Regions from separate parts of the Stanieria cyanosphaera PCC 7437 genome, predicted to be linked through region 2. Evidence: riboswitches for the same ligand, from Rfam matches in the RefSeq annotation. Region 2 holds a riboswitch; each other region holds the start of a gene.
What was found. A riboswitch is a leader RNA that binds a small molecule or an ion and turns the genes downstream of it on or off. The one in region 2 is predicted to bind cobalamin.
Positions count from the first base shown of each region.

Region 1 (5,590 bases), on a different replicon from region 2:
GCTATATCGTTTGATTACTAATCTGGTAACAAACGCGATTCAGTACACGACCGCAGGGGGTCAAGTCATTATCAGTCTGACAGAAGAACATCGTCAGGCAGTAATTTCTGTTCGAGACACGGGCATCGGTATTGCTAAAAACGAACAAAAACGCATCTTTGACCGCTTCTATCGAGTAGATAAAGCTCGTTCTAGAAGTCAAGGTGGTTCTGGATTAGGGTTAGCTATAGCAAGGGCGATCGCTCTAGCCCACAACGGCAGTCTGGAAGTACAAAGTGAGATTGGTAAAGGAAGTAACTTTATAATTCGACTGCCTAAATACCAGTGACATTCTCTAATTGTAGTAAATCTTACTACTAGCTCGGCTTCGCTGGCACAACGAGCGAGAGGTTCGCTCTTTCTCTGCGATCGCGATTGTCAAAAATCAGCTAATTTTAGATGATAAAACCGTAACAGCCATCAGTCCCCAAATAACTCCAAAACGAACTTTAGTTGCACGGTAAATTTTAAAATCAGCAGATAGCAAGAGCTGATGTAATTGGTCTTGTGTATAGCATTGTTGATGAGCGGGATCGAAAATTTGTAAGAGCCAGTCGCAGATTCTACATACTGGATAATCTTTATTCCAGTCGAGAATAATTACCTTGCCATTGGGTTTTAGCACTCTTTTCATTTCTGCTAATGCTACTTCAGGTTCATCAAAATAATGAAAAGCATTAGCGCATACCACCACATCAAAAGATTCACTAGCAAAGGGCAATGAATGAACTGAGGCTTGATGAAATTCAATGTTAGGATAAGCCCGATATTTTTCCCTGGCTATATTCAACATCTTCTCTGATATATCAATTCCTGTAATTTTTTGTGTCGGATTTTGATTGAGCAAAAGTCGTTCAAATTCACCTGTACCACAAGCAACATCTAGAATTGTAGACTGTGGTTCAATCTCCTCCCAGTTGTGCAGGAAGGTAAGTGTGTTGACGATGTAGTTGCGCCAGCGTAAATCGTAAATATCAGCAAGGCGATCGTATTGAGTTTTGACTTTGACTTCATTAATGTTCATAGTTTTGCGCTAGTTGTCGAACATTATCCAAGCAACAGCTTCCTTGAGGATTATTTACTTCGCAACCGCAGCGTCCAGCTTGGATGTGACTGCGGATATTAGTCTCGGCACTGCTTTTACCCGTCTTGATAATTTCCTGTTGGATGCGACTGCGACTCCAGCCAAAACAGTAACATACAGGTACATTTAAACCCTTATCCTTCTGAAATACGGGAACTTTTACCTGTTCGGTGCTAAATGTCTGACCCTCTTCATTAAAATAAACTACAGGACAATCTGGTGCAGTACAGAAATAATAAGCTGTATTTGGATTGAGGTTTTCTAAAGCTGAAGGTATGAGCAAACTTTTTAAGGTAATAGTTTGAACCATTTTTCCTCTTATTCCATTTCTAGGACAAGTTTTATCCCAGGAAGTTTGCTGGGGAGGGCAACAACAAGTTTCAGTCATGATAAATTATTTATGACGCTCATAGCAACGACGATAACGACTGTAGGAAAGAACAGTTAAGGCAAGCATGATCAACAAGGCTGGCAATAAAACGTAGTCAAGATAACCTACTAGCGCACTCAAACCAATTGCTCCTAAAAGAATAACTAGAATCGGAGTAAAGCAGCAAAGAGCCACCAGAATTGTGCCACTTATACTAACGATGAGAGCGGTTTTAGGGTTCATCATTTTTAGCTGAATCACTCAATAGATTCGATTAGCCCGCAGATTTTACCCTGACAGATTTCTTCAGTCGGGAGAGTAGACGCATTGGGTAATAATTTACTAATTTCCTCGTACCGACTGGCTAATTCTTGACGTAAAGACATCATTTCCTCAATTTGGCGGTTTAAATCGTCTAAGCGTTGCTTGACCATTGTTTTGAGACTGGCACAAGGAGGTGTTCCTTGAGTTCTAATAGCAATTAGTTGTTTTATTTCATCTAGGGAAAGTCCAAATCTCTTGGCTTTTTGAATGAAGCGCAAGCGTTCTTCATTTTCTTGACCATAGATGCGATATTGTGATTCGGTGCGCCTGGGAGGTTCAAGTAATCCCAAGCGTTCGTAATAACGGATGGTATGAGCCGATACCCCCACGCGATCGCTTAACTCGCCAATCAACCAGCCTTCTTTACCTGCCATTTTGCCTTAACCTTGACCAATACCAGCAGCTACAAGCATCTCGCGAGATACAGGCTGTTGAGAGGAACAGCACTCTGCTAGTTTGCCATTTACTACTACCGCAGGAACGCGATAAATTCCATATTGTGTCCTTTTTTCTTTTTCTGCTGCACTTTCCTGATGTAGATCGTAGATTTTCACCTCGCAATTAGAACAAGCTAATTCTCGCACCAGCTTGACAGTTTCATCGCATAGAGGACAACCAGCTACAAATACTTCTACTAATCGTTTTGTCATCTCTTTTTCCTCTTGAAATTGGAGTTCTAGATTTAGCTTAAACCTTAGAGTTAACTCTAATGTCAAGAAGAAATTAGATCGCATATTCAAACTAGGAAACTGGCACTTTTTGCCGTCTCCGTCTCCATAATCCTGCGATTAATCCCACCACAAAAATAAGGGTAAAATATAACAGACTGATAAACCGACGTAATAGTGGCGGAGCAATAGCTTCTACTTCTATTTCCTGAGATATCTTTAATGGCGTAAACTGCTGAGAAGAATTTTCTAAAGGAGTAACTTCTACTGTCACGTTGTGGGGTGCGCCATCAAAAAACTGTTCTTGCCAAGTCAATTTACCCGTAGTATCGGGAATACCTTGATAGGCAAACATCAATGCGTTATTCTCTAAAGCAATTGACTGAACACCAATTTGCACATCCGTTACTGGTTTGCCTGTGGTGGAATTGGTAACTTGAACTGTTTTAGTCGCTAAATTACCGACAACCCCTTGGGTATTTCCTAATAACTCTACTTGTACTGCTTGATTCTTGTTAATAATTGCAGAAGGAGTAGAAGACGTAACCGCATCGCCTGCACTATGATGTGCTGCTGTTTCTGCACTCCAGTTAACCAAAAATAAAACTGCGATCGCCACTACTGTCATGCTACTTAACAACATTCTTACTGGTTGAGGCGCAATTTCCCCATCACGTACATTTTGCTCGCCACCTAAGAGCCAACCGCCACCAAAGCCAGTGCTTAACAAAATAGCAGCTAAAATTGCCAGATTGCGATATTTCACAGCATTTTCGGGGATACTTAAGGTTAAGGATTGTTCAAAAGCCTCGAATGTCCCTTTAACTTGAGGAGTTACTCCTATTTTCATACTGTAGTTACCGCGAATCGGTAATACTTGCTCGAACTCTAGATTGCCTTGAGGAGCGATCGCTTCTAAATTGAGTAATTCTGTTTCCTCGACTATGGGAAAATCTGAAGTAAACCAGGGGGTTTTGTTTGGGGTTAAGATGCGAACCCGAACCTTAGCATTGGGTAAAGGCTGTTTGTTAGTATCGACTGCCTGAAGTTGCAGTTTAACTACCGTATCATCTGGAATCACCTGTTCTAGTGGTGGCTCGGTTTTAAGCTGTACTGTTGGTTGAGAGACAACCGAAGTTGAGTTGGATAAGCAAATTAGTCCCCAAAACGCGATCGCTACTAGGGTTAACAAAGCATATTTAATTGATTTCATGTCTTCCCCCTAATTAATGACAAGGGACTGTCAGAGTGTGGTGACGAGTTTCGTGTAGTGCGTCGTGAACAGGAGGATATGTAGAGAAATAAAGCGTCCAGAGAATTATCATGCACAGACTAACCAACAAGACAACCTGCATCGGCAATGATAAAACAAAACGCTGGGTGTGTTGCCAAAAATTACTTGTACTAATCACGATCTGTACCTCGCAGATATCAATTTAATTTAACCGAGTGGCGGGCATCCTGACTTAGAAACGTAAGTATTCAGTCTCTTTACAGTTGCGGGACAGCGTCGGATTTACACCGAACTTTCCCCATTACTTCTAATGGCTGTTCCTCATTAGAACCTACTCTTCTCTTGAGACTACCATAGTTATCACGAACAAAATTTATCAATCTCTAACTTCTGCTAAGATTATGAGAAGAATATGAAAAGTCTTAAAAATGATATTTAATGTTTCCAGGCGATCGCTGTTGGAACTGGGTTTGCTCGGAGGGGGAAGTATCTTAGGAAAGTTTTTACCCAATAAAGCATTAGCTCAAAATTCCCAACAGCATAATTCTCAAGTTACTAATAGTGCAGTTCACGGTGGCAGCACTACGGTAGGTGATGTGGATAACGATCGCAATGGTTTTAGTCCCCGCGATATTCTAAACGATTGGGACGGGGGAAAAGTCTCTCAACTACCTAACGGTCAGACTTGGCGAGAATATGATATTGCTGTTGAAGAACGGGAAATTGAAATTGCACCTGGGGTATTTTACCCCGCCTGGACTTATAACGGTCGAGTTCCTGGTTCTACCATTAGAGTAACCGAAGGAGATCGCGTTAAGATTAATTTCCGCAATAAAAGCCGACATCCCCACACCATTCACTTTCACGGTATTCATTCTGCCAGACAAGATGGCGTTCCTGGGACGCTAGAAGCCATGCCAGGAGGAGAAGTAGTGTACGAATTTGATGCTAAACCTTTTGGCTGTCATCTCTATCACTGTCATTCTGCCCCTTTTAAGCGACACCTACACAAAGGACTTTACGGCGCATTTATTATCGATCCTGACCCCAAAAGCCATCCCGAAGCCGAACAAGAGGCGAGATCGCGTTTATTAGGAACTCCCGAAAATCAACAGTGGCAGGAATTTTTAATGGTGATGAATGCGTTTGACACCAACTTTGATGAGGAAAACGAATTTTATGCCGTTAATACAATTCCCCACGAATTTATGAAGCGACCTCTCCGCATCGAACGAGATCGCCCCGTGCGAGTTTATTTAATTAACGTGACGGAGTTTGACCCAGTTAACTCTTTTCATCTTCACGGTAATTTCTTTGACTATTACGATAGTGGAACGACCCTAACGCCTACTCTTCGCACCATCGATACCGTGATGCAGTGCCAGGGACAGCGAGGTATTTTAGAATTTTCCTTCAAAGAACACGCCCCAGGACAGTATATGTTCCACGCCCATCAGTCAGAATTCCTCGAACTCGGCTGGATGAGTGCCTTTGAGGTGGTGGCATGAAAAAAACTTGGTTGTGGGCTGTTTTGCCATTGGTAGCACTAGTTACTTCGATTGGTATTTTCCTTTCTACCAATCCCCTCAGTCCATTAGGTATTTCTGCACCTCCTCTAGAAAATCTGACCGTAGAACGAACTGTCTTAGCAGATCGCGGTATTTCCTTGTTAGTGAGGGCAGAAGGTTCAGAACCAATGCAAATTGCCCAAGTGCAGGTAGATGGTTCTTACTGGACGTTCACCCAAAAGCCTTCAGGTGCTTTACCTAGACTCTCAACTGCTTGGATCGATCTGCCCTATCCTTGGGTAGAAAACGAAACCCATCATCTTAACTTGATTACCAATACGGGAATTAGTTTTGAACATACTA
Region 1 covers NC_019750.1:32,560-38,149, reverse strand. The annotation lists gene rppB (two-component system sensor histidine kinase RppB) at 1-328, shown strand, start outside; gene STA7437_RS24310 (class I SAM-dependent methyltransferase) at 425-1,063, opposite strand; gene STA7437_RS24305 (putative iron-sulfur cluster-binding metallochaperone) at 1,053-1,511, opposite strand; gene merF (mercury resistance system transport protein MerF) at 1,518-1,739, opposite strand; gene STA7437_RS24295 (heavy metal-responsive transcriptional regulator) at 1,751-2,191, opposite strand; gene STA7437_RS24290 (thioredoxin family protein) at 2,198-2,467, opposite strand; gene STA7437_RS24285 (hypothetical protein) at 2,559-3,698, opposite strand; gene STA7437_RS25740 (CbtB domain-containing protein) at 3,712-3,897, opposite strand; cobalamin riboswitch at 3,920-4,070, opposite strand; gene STA7437_RS24280 (multicopper oxidase domain-containing protein) at 4,148-5,227, shown strand; gene STA7437_RS24275 (ZIP family metal transporter) at 5,224-5,590, shown strand, end outside.
Region 1: linked by a shared signal. The riboswitch ahead of STA7437_RS25740 (CbtB domain-containing protein) and the one ahead of STA7437_RS05370 (HupE/UreJ family protein) in region 2 are both predicted to bind cobalamin.

Region 2 (5,590 bases):
GAGAAAGTGCTTTGGCAATTAAACGTTCATTGTGGTGTTTGTCAGATTCATCTCGACAGTAAGAATCAGCCGTATCAATCAAAGTAACTCCATGAGCAAGAGCTTGATGAATCACAGCAATTGACTGAGACTGAGAAGGGCGATCGCTCAAAGACATTGGCATTCCTCCTAAACCAATGGCACTAATAGTTAGATCTGTATTGCCAAGTTTTTTAGTTTTCATCTAATTAGCTCTACGCGAAACTTTAATTTTATTAGTTCAAAAATTCAGATGAAATTCGTCTATCTATGGGTAAATTTAGAATCTTTTTTTCAAACTAAGAGCCAAATCAATTGACGAAAACGATCGCCTTTATAAAATAGGATTAGAAAAAAAATTGTAATTGTGCAATTGACTAAATTGTTAGCTAATTTCTTATTTAGTTTAGGAATATCGAGTTTACTGGTTGTTGAAGCGATCGCAGTACCAAACTCTGCTCGTCTTGCTCAAAATCCTGATTCTTTTCCAAATTATTGTCAACCAGAAGAAAGTTTATTTATTGTTGCTGAAACTAAAGGTTTCTGGGTCAATATTTGTGGAGGAGATTTGCCTCATACTTATGTAGGTGTTAGTAAAATTAATGGCAATAAAATTCGTCTTCCCCTCAAAGACTATGACCAACAAGGAAATTATTTTGAAGCGGTTAATAAAAATGTTAGTTATTTACTCATTCGCGGGAGTGCCAAAGGCGATTTTCTAACCGTAACTCAAGGAGAGCGAGAGCTTTTTAGACAACCAGTACTGGATTGGCACGAGCAGTAAGATTAAGTATTTTCAGTTAAAACGTCAACAAGGGGCATGAATGCCCCCGTGTTCAAAATCAAAGAAAGTATATTTATTATTAGTAAGGATATACAGGAAAATCAGATTGTAACTGGTCAACACTGTTGTAAACACCTTGGTTAGTTACATTGCCGATACCTGAAGTAGCACTTTGGTTTTGTCCAGCTTGTACGGATTGTTGAATTTGAGGATCGATACTGTAACCATCCAAACCTAATTGAGTTTGAGTTAAATCGTTGGAAACAGCTTGATTAGTAACATTACCAATGCCATGAGTGACAGCAGCATTAGAACCAGCTTGAACATTGCTTTGTGCTTGTTGGGCAAAGGCAGCTACGGGAGAAAGAGCTAAAGCGAGAGTGGAGATGATTAGTGCAGCTTTTTTCATTTTTCTAGACCTCTAAAGTTTGATTTGTCTGATTTTTGCTTTCATTTACTAAGTATGTAAGTCAATTCAAATTTATGCAGATTGTTCAATAAATCTGATGAACTTTTTTTGTAAATTACAATTAATGCTCTCAAACAAGTTGTGATACACAGAGCGATTCAAACTCTAGATTGCTTGGAAAATAAAAATAATCTTAGTCAGCAATACTTTAATTGATCCTAAGCAAACAGAATTAAATTGAGTTAGTTCAATTGGTAGCTGCACCAGTTAAGTACATTAGTTAGGTAACTACTCCTTCTAATGATTAGTTGTATAGACTTCCTATTTAGCCAAACTTGATTACTTTTCGTATATTTCTAAAGGTAAATCGTCAGGATCGCGGAAAAAAGTAAATTTTTTACCAGTAATTTCATCTATTCTGATTGGTTCTACTTCTACATCACGCAATCTAAGCTGATTAACTGTAACTTCTACGTTATCAACTTGAAAAGCTAAATGCCTAAGACCACAACTTTCAGGACTAGTTGGTCTAGCAGGAGGATTGGGAAAAGAAAACAATTCAATCTGGTCATTTTCACCAATCTGTAAATCAAGTTTATAAGAGTCTCTTGATTCTCGATAAGTTTCTTGAATAATTTTCAAACCTAAAATCTCTGTATAAAAGTGCTTGGAAACTTGATAGTTAGAACAAATGATAGCTATGTGATGGATTTTGGAGAGATTCATTTTTTATGGTTAGATTCAAGCTTTCAGTTTAATCAACTCAAAACCGATTTAGCTCAATAGCATTCAGCTTCCCGCTTCTGAGGAACAGACGCATAATTTAATTACAATACACTAAGTAGTATATTCAGCATTGATTTCAACATATTTATAAGTCAAATCGCATCCCCAGGCTGTACTTGTACCAGAACCATTACCAATACAAACAGAAATTAAAACTGTATCGTCTTTGAGGTAAGCACCTGCTGCTGCTTGTTTGAGATAGTTACTCGCTACTTGACGATCAAATTCTAAGGGTTGACCATTCTCCATTAAAACCAAATCTCCTAGCTTAATTTGTAACTCATCTTGATGAAAGTTTACTCCTGCTCTGCCTGCTGCTGCTGCAATTCTGCCCCAGTTAGGATCACGTCCAAAAACGGCTGATTTGACTAAAGATGAACCAGCGATTGTTTTAGCGACAACAGAAGCAGCTTTACGATCCGATGCACCAGTGACTTGGACTTCTATCAAACAAGTAGCCCCTTCTCCATCACGGGCAATTGCCTTGGCAAGATATTGACAAACTTCTGTCAACATTGCTTCTAGCTTCTGAGCATTTTTATTCATTTCAGTGATAGCAGTGGTACGTGACTCTCCATTGGCTAAAGCAATAACTGTATCGTTGGTGCTAGTATCTCCATCCACTGTAATCTGATTAAAACTTTTATCTACGGCTCGTTTGAGCATATCTTGCCAAAGATGAGTAGCTACGGCAGCATCACAGGTGATAAAAGAAAGCATTGTCGCCATATTGGGGTGAATCATTCCCGAACCTTTAGCAATTCCACCAATTCGGACAGGACGATCTTCAATGGTAGTTTCTAAAGCGATTTCTTTGGGAACTAAATCCGTAGTCATAATTGATTTAGCTGCATCTTTGCCCCCCTCAACGGAAGCAGAAGCAACTAACTGAGGAATTGCTGCTTGCAAAGCATCCATTTTAATTCTTTGCCCAATCACTCCTGTTGAAGCAAGTAGAATCGCATTGGGAGAAATATTTAACTCTTGTGCTAATAATTCTGCGCTCAAAATAGCATCTTGCCAGCCCTGTTCTCCAGTTGCTGCGTTGGCTTGACCAGCATTACACATAATTGCCTTGGCACTGGCTTTCTCTTGAAGACGTTGACGACAATAATCAACACAGGCAGCCCTAACTTGAGAGGTGGTAAAAACTCCAGCAGCGATCGCTTCTGTTTCTGAAATAATTAAGGTTAAATCTTTTACTCCAGAGGGTTTTAATCCTGCTGCAATTCCTGCTGCTTTAAATCCTTTCGGTGCAGTTATTCCGCCTGTTACCACCTGCCAGTCTGCCATTATTTCTTTGTCCCGATTAAATTTAAAGCTGATTATATCAATTTTGTGATATTTTATAATGATCGATCGGTTTTGATGAGGAACAGTCATCAAACGCAAGGGGGAAAGTTCAGTGTAAATCTGACGCTGTCCCGCAACTGTGATGAGGTTTGCTTTATTGATAATCTCTTAGTCAGGATGCCCGCCGATTTATAGTTATCAGAGACGTAGCATGCTACGTCTGTACAATTCTAAAAAAATATATCTGCGAGGTACAGAGGTTGTTATTTTTTAAGATTTTCTACGCTACAAATTTATTTACACAATCCCAAACAATTATTTATCTATAAGAGTTTACTTCAAGATTGCTTAGATAATTGGCCTTTTTGTTTTTTGAATTTTGATTTGAATAGCAAAATTAATTAGAAAAAAAAGCTGAGTTAGAAACATTAGCTTATTGTATTTTTTGCATGGAGTTAAATAGTAATGAATAAATTTTTCTTGAATAAATTAAATAATTTCTCAGGAGATAATCACCCAAATAAAGTTAAATTATTAGCACCAGGATTTATCTTTTTGATGATGTTAATCATCTACTTGATTATCACTATGCAACCTGCTTTAGCACATCATGCTATTGGAGGAACAACTCCAGATAATTTTTTTGAAGGATTTATTTCTGGTTTAGCCCATCCCGTGATTGGTTTAGATCATTTTGCTTTTGTAGTAGCAATTAGTTTAGTAGCTGTTTTAAAAGAAAAATTTGGATTCTTTATTCCTGTTGTTTTTGTATTAGCTACAATTGCTGGAACAGTCATTCATTTATTAAGTATTAATTTACCAATTCCAGAAATAATTGTTGCTGGTTCAGTTTTAACAGTAGGTTTACTCTTAATTAAAGAAAATAAGCCTAATACAGGAATATTATTGGTTTTATCGACAATCGCAGGAATTTTTCATGGTTATGCCTACGGAGAATCAATTATTGGTGCAGAAATGACTCCTTTAGGTGCTTATTTATTTGGTTTTAGTTTAATTCAGTTAATTGTTGCTGCGATCGCATTTTATTTGGGCAGATTAACTTTAAATAAAATGACTAATCAACCTAATCTTTATTTACAGTTTGCTGGCTATCTTGTTTGTGGAATTGGTTTAAGTTTTCTTTCTACTACAGTTTTTAGTTAAACAAAATTCAAGTAAATCTCAATAATTAATCAAACAATGCATAAAATTCCCGTTACTGTTATTACTGGTTTTTTGGGCGCAGGGAAAACTACTTTGGTGCGTCATCTTTTACAAAACAATCAAGGAAAACGTATCGCTGTCTTGGTAAATGAATTTGGTGAAGTTGGCATTGATGGGGAGCTACTCCGTTCCTGTCAAGTTTGTGATGAGGAAGACAACCTTAATAGTAATATAGTCGAATTAACTAACGGTTGTCTTTGTTGTACAGTTCAAGAAGAATTTTATCCCGTCATGCAAGAACTATTAAAAAGAAGGGATAAACTAGACTGTATTCTAATCGAAACTTCTGGACTAGCGTTACCCAAACCTTTAGTACAAGCTTTTCGTTGGCACGAAATTCGTAATGCTGCGACAGTAGATGGAGTTTTGACTGTGGTAGATTGTCAAGCTTTAGCTGAAGGAACTTTAGTAGGAGATTTAATTGCTTTAGAAGCACAACGACAAGCCGATCCTAATTTAGAACATGAAACTCCGATAGAAGAGTTGTTTGAAGATCAATTAGCTTGTGCCGATTTAGTTTTGTTAACCAAAACCGATCTAGTCGATGCTGCTACTTTAACTAAAATTAAAAGCTGGTTACAACAAGAACTTCCAGTTGGGGTAAAAGTTGTTACTTGTCCTCAAGGAGAAATTAATCCTGATATTTTACTAGGTTTTAATGCAGCAGTAGAAGATAATTTAGATAGTCGTCATTCTCATCACGACCATGAAGAAGAACATGACCATGATGATGAAATTAATTCAATTCAATTAGTATGCGATCGCGCTTTTGAACCAAAGAGTCTAACTACTAAATTACAACAATTAGTTCAACAACAAGAAATCTATCGCATCAAAGGTTTTGTTAATGTTCCAGAAAAACCAATGCGATTAGTTTTACAAGGTGTAGGTAATCGTTTTGATACTTTTTATGATCGTTTTTGGTCAGAAGATGAACCTCGTCAAACTCGCCTAGTTCTAATTGGGAGAAAACTAGATCAGGATTTAGTTCAAAAAGCAATTTTTAATTAAGATTGGAAATTTTATAGATTACAGCAAATTAAGTCAAGTAATTAATTGTACGCTTGGCTTTTATT
Region 2 covers NC_019748.1:1,216,806-1,222,395, reverse strand. The annotation lists gene STA7437_RS05395 (aldo/keto reductase) at 1-223, opposite strand, end outside; gene STA7437_RS05390 (hypothetical protein) at 386-802, shown strand; gene STA7437_RS05385 (hypothetical protein) at 882-1,211, opposite strand; gene gloA2 (SMU1112c/YaeR family gloxylase I-like metalloprotein) at 1,551-1,937, opposite strand; gene argJ (bifunctional ornithine acetyltransferase/N-acetylglutamate synthase) at 2,049-3,290, opposite strand; cobalamin riboswitch at 3,341-3,493, shown strand; gene STA7437_RS05370 (HupE/UreJ family protein) at 3,756-4,454, shown strand; gene cobW (cobalamin biosynthesis protein CobW) at 4,491-5,525, shown strand.

Region 3 (5,590 bases), 600 kb from region 2:
TGGACGGTTTTAGAATATAACTAAATTAAAAACAAATTAATAAAATTTAGCATTATTAACTTTATCTCTTATTAAAGTAATATTCAAATCTTTCGCTTAATTGTTCTAAGCTTAAATCTTGAGTCCAATATTCAACTAAAGCATGACCAAATGCCCAAGCATTACGTTCTGGTGGGTTAGGATTTTCTAATAAGATTGGCCACAGAGAAAGCAGATCGAAATCAAGGGGATTATTACTAGTATTTAATAAATTAAATAAATCGTAAGCCATTTGTAATTTTCCAATTACAACAGGTAATTGTTCGACAGGAATTTGTTCGGCGAGGATATAGGCTAAGGTAGGTGAACCTGTGGATAAAGTAGATATAAATTGTAAGACTGGGGTTTTTAATAGAGTAGTTAATCCTTGAGTAGTTGCCATTTGAAAAGTATAGTGGTCAATAATTTTTGCAGCAGCAACACTACGGGTTTCTAAATCTCTTAAAAAACGGGCAAGACGAAGTTGTTTGGCAGGAGAAAGTACGTCAAGTAAATTGAAGGATAAGGCATCTATTCCCCAAGCTTTGCGATTAGTTTGCGGATCGCTAGTTACTACTGGTAAAACTAAATCACAAAATTCGCCTAAAAGTTCATTGCGATAGATAACTGCTTCGCGGATGTTTTTTTCTTTGGGTAATTCTCCTTCTTGCCAATTATAGGGAGGATTCCATTCACGAATTGGACGCAGGCGATCAACTTGAGTGACAATGGTAAATGTGGGTAAGTTTTCGACTTCTGCTTTGATGTCTTTGAGGAAATCTAAATCCATTTGCAAGGCAGGATCGAGGGCAGGAGTAACTAATAATAACAAATCGGCATTTACGGCATAATCTAAGACTTGTTCGCGAAAATCACTTCGATTAATTTGTTCATAACCTGGGGTATCCCAAAGGGTTAAACTTTCCCCAGTGCTTGCTTGCCAATGGTAATTTTTGATTTGATCGGTACTAGGTAAGACATCAACTTCTGCTAATTCTGATTGAAACAGAGTATTGATTAAGCTACTTTTTCCTGCACCAGTTCTACCCACTAAAAGTATATTAACTGGTTTTTGTGCGACTATTTCTGTTGGTTCAGCCTGTTGTAAGATATTTTGTAGAGTTTGAGTTTTGGCTTTGGGTAAAGAAGGGATACTAGGCGCAAAACTTTCAGGTAAATTTGTACCACTATAAAGTGTAACTGTCTGTCTGCATAGGTTTCTTAAGGCGACTTCACGAAGAGATTGACCTAAATTGATCAGTAATTGTTGAGTAGCGCGATCGCTTGAACGTTGACTTGCTTGTCTAGCTAAAGCTACAGCAGGATTAATCAACCACTGCATCCAATTCCAAGCTTGCCATAATTTACGAGCAGATGGCTCTAATTTTTGATAAACTTCATAAGCTTGATAAGCTTGTCCGACGGTAACTTGATTCAAGACAGGAGATAATTTTTGCATCCACAGATCGAGATCGTCTACTGTCCCTCGAATTAAACCATAAGCTTGGGGAATATAGATATTGAGTAAGGGATACTTAACTTCAGGATGATAAATATGAGCGATATTGATGACTAGATTTTGACATCTTTGCCAAAAAGTATTCCAATCTTCCCAGATGGGTGCATCATTGCTAGCTGTTTGTAAAATATTTTGTAAGACAGTTTCTACTTGTTGACTGGTTTCTTCGCCTGTAGACAAAGTAACGGGAGTTGCTACAGTTGATTCTAACTCCTGATTTACTTCCGTCATGACTGCTTCAATTTGTGCGATCGCAGGATTAGTCCATTTCACTAATAACCAACGCCAAGCAACCAAAATTAAGGTAAAAATTGCCCAAATCCAGTTAATTCCCCAATGATTAATTTGCCATCCTGCTGCGATTAAAAAGAAAATAACAATAGATGCGATCGGAGTTGCTAAAACTACCCACTGCCAAGGTTTTAAGCGTATCATGCCTTGTTTATCCTAGGGTTAGATAAGAATCTGTGTAAGTTCAGTCTATCGTCTCCAACATCGAATATACCTCTGGCATAAGTCTGATTGATCTTGATTGTGTTGAAGGGAAAGGGAGAAGGGGAGATAGGGAAATAGAAAACATTAAACTATTAACTAATTTGATCGCATTAAATTTTTTAAAGAGCTAATTTCTGAGGTAGTTAAATCTCGCCAATCTCCTAGTTTTAAACCTTCGAGGGATAGTTGTTTATCTTTGGTAATAGCGATCGCAACTCTGACTAATCTCAAAGTCGGAAAACCGATTGCTGCTGTCATTTTTCTCACTTGTCTGTTTCTTCCTTCGGTAAGAGTGATTGATAACCAGCAAGTAGGAACTGTTTTACGATAGCGAATGGGTGGATTTCTGGGTGGTAAATTAGGTTCTGCTGTTAGCTTTTGAACTTGGGCCTGACGAGTATAATAATCTTCGATCTTAATACCTTTTCTCAGGCGATCAAGTGCAGATTGATCAGGAATTTTTTCAACTTGAACTAAATAAGTACGGGGATGGGCGAATTGACGATGAGCAAGACGATGTTGTAATTTTCCGTTATTAGTTAGTAATAGTAATCCTTCGCTATCTAAATCCAATCTGCCTACAGGATAAACGGAAGGAACAGCAATAAAATCTTTAAGAGTACTACGCTTATTTGTATCGTTACTATTGTCAGTAAATTGACATAGTACTCCATAGGGTTTGTAAAACAAAATATAGCGATCCATCGAAGAGTTGAGTTATCTATGCAACACTTGTTTTTATTATCATTGATTCTGACAAGTAAAAAAAATAAAAGTATTGAGAGATTGATTGTTTATTCTCAACCGCGATCTCCAAGTCCAATAAGCAAATGGCAGGATACAAACCAGATTAAGTTGAGAAAACGCGACCGCCCTAGAGCTTTAATATTAACTTCGGATTCGAGATGTGAGAAAGGATAATTTTCTATAGTTCTTTCAGCAGCCAAAATTATTGCTAATCAAGCAGAAAAGATCAATCCAATCGAAAACGACTGTAAATTTAAACCTTATTCCTGATTTCTAGCGTTCGGATTTAGGTTATGATTACAAATCATCGGTTCTAATGGGAACAGTCATTAGAAGTAATGGGGAAAGTTTGGTGTAAGTCCAACGCTGTCCCGCAACTGTGATGAGATTATCAACAGATCTCTTAGTCAGAATGCCCGCCGAGCAACAGTTATCAGTTTTTTCGTGTCACGTGATAACTAGCAACTAACTTCATTGCAACAACAGATCTGCGAGGTACAGATGGTTATTTCTAATTCATTGCCCAAATCACTTTTTAACTCACTTCAATTAGCGCCTCTACCACAGGCAAAACCTTTACTGGCAATTGGTCATGGTACTAGAAACGAACAAGGAAGACAAACCTTCCTCGACTTTGTTGAAACTTATCAAAAATTAGACCTTTCCCGTCCAGTTATTCCCTGTTTTTTAGAACTAACCGAACCAACTATTCAACAGGGAGTAGAAACTTGTCTGGAACGAGGTTATAACGAAATTACTGCTTTGCCAATTTTATTATTTGCTGCTAGACATAACAAATTTGATGTCACTAACGAATTGGATCGCGCGCGATCGCTTTATCCTCAGTTAAGCTTTAATTATGGTCGTCACTTTGGCATTACTCCAAAAATTATAGAACTATGGCGCGATCGTTTAGCAGCATTAGATGAACCAAAACACAACCCCCGAAATATATCCCGTGCTGATACAGTACTTTTATTTGTTGGTCGAGGTTCAAGTGATCCTGATGCTAACGGAGATGTTTGCAAAATAGCTCGAATTATCTGGGAAGGTAGTGGTTACAAAACAGTAGAAACTTGTTTTATTGGTATTACTCATCCTCGTTTAGAAGAAGGTTTCCGTCGGGCTTATTTGTATCAACCAAAACGAGTGATAGTCTTGCCCTATTTCTTATTTACAGGTACTTTAGTCGAAAAAATCTTTAATTTTACCGCTCAACAGCAAGAACAATATCCCGATCTAGATTTTACTTGTTTACCAGAAATGGGTATTGCTTCCCAATTGCTACAAATAGTTAGAGAGCGAGAAATTGAAGCGCAGTTAGGTCAAGTTGCCATGAATTGTGAAATGTGCAAATTTCGCCTCGCTGTTACAGACAAAGATCATGGACATGGGCATGAACACCATCATCACCATGATTATGGACACCATCACCATCATGGGAACAACGATCCCTACGCCAAGTTAGAAGATTATCACCAGCGCATTTGGAACACACCTTAAATTCAGTTACCGGTGACCACTTACCAGTAGAGATGTGTCGGCGACACGTCAGTAGGACGATTTTTCAGTAATATTTTAATTGCTGTGGGAGTAACTGGTAGTATTTGGGGACTCTTTTTTACTAGTACGTTCTAAGCTTTAAGCAAATCTTAAAGAATGAAAAATTTGAAACTTAAAACCCTGACTAATTTAGTTAGGGTTAATTTTTTTTTGAGGAGGAGAACATAACTTTGCTGAAAATGTGAATCCTGTCATGATAATTTTACTTTCTATTTGAACTAAAAAAAAATTGAATTTGTATTGAAAATAATTTATAATTCGATCCTGATTAGACATTTAGCAAATAATAAAGTAATGCAAAAACTGCCTAAGCTCCAAAAATTCTTTTTGATTGGAGCAATTATTAGTTTGATCGTTATTTATTCTGGCTCGGCTATCAAAACAACTAGGGCTACTGCTGACAACGCCGTTGAATTAACGTTAGTATCTTATGCGGTTACCGAAAATGCTTACAAAAACATCATTGCCAACTTTACTAAGCAATGGCAGGAAAAAACAGGACAAACTGTTAACTTCAATCAAAGTTATGGAGGTTCTGGTTCGCAAACCCGTGCTGTTATCGATGGTTTAGAAGCAGATGTAGTTGCTTTAGCTCTTGCTCTTGATACTAAGAAGATTGAAGAAGGAGGATTAATTCAACCTGGTTGGGAACAAGAATTTCCAAACGGTTCAATTGTTACCAAGTCTGTTGCTGCATTGGTCAAACGTGATGACACCATTGCTGTTAGTGGATGGTCTGATTTAGCTAACGACGGGATTCAAGTAGTTACTGCAAATCCCAAAACCTCTGGTGGCGCACGTTGGAATTTTCTAGCACTTTGGGGTTCTGTGACTCAAGCAGGAGGAAGCGAACAACAAGCTACAGATTTTATTGGTAAAGTGTTTCAAAATGTACCCTTACTACCTAAAGATGCTCGTGAAGCTAGTGAAGTTTTCTTTAACCAAGACCAGGGTAACGTCTTAATTAATTATGAAAACGAAGTATTGTTAGCCAATCAACAGGGTGAAAATTTACCTTATTTAGTACCCACAGATTACAATATTTCGATTGACAATCCAGTTGCCGTTGTTGATGAAAATGTTGACAGACATGGCAATCGGGAAGTAGCAGAAGCCTTCGTTCAGTATTTATTTACTCCTGAAGCACAAAGAGAATTCGCTAAAGTTGGATTTCGTTCTGTTGATTCTACAGTAGCTCAAGAGTTTGCTTCTCAATATCCAACTATTAATAATCTGTTTACTGTAGAG
Region 3 covers NC_019748.1:1,816,909-1,822,498, reverse strand. The annotation lists gene STA7437_RS07935 (transglutaminase domain-containing protein) at 1-24, shown strand, start outside; gene STA7437_RS07930 (GTPase family protein) at 62-1,972, opposite strand; gene STA7437_RS07925 (pseudouridine synthase) at 2,129-2,737, opposite strand; cobalamin riboswitch at 3,071-3,217, shown strand; gene STA7437_RS07920 (sirohydrochlorin chelatase) at 3,281-4,282, shown strand; gene STA7437_RS07915 (sulfate ABC transporter substrate-binding protein) at 4,637-5,590, shown strand, end outside.
Region 3: linked by a shared signal. The riboswitch ahead of STA7437_RS07920 (sirohydrochlorin chelatase) and the one ahead of STA7437_RS05370 (HupE/UreJ family protein) in region 2 are both predicted to bind cobalamin.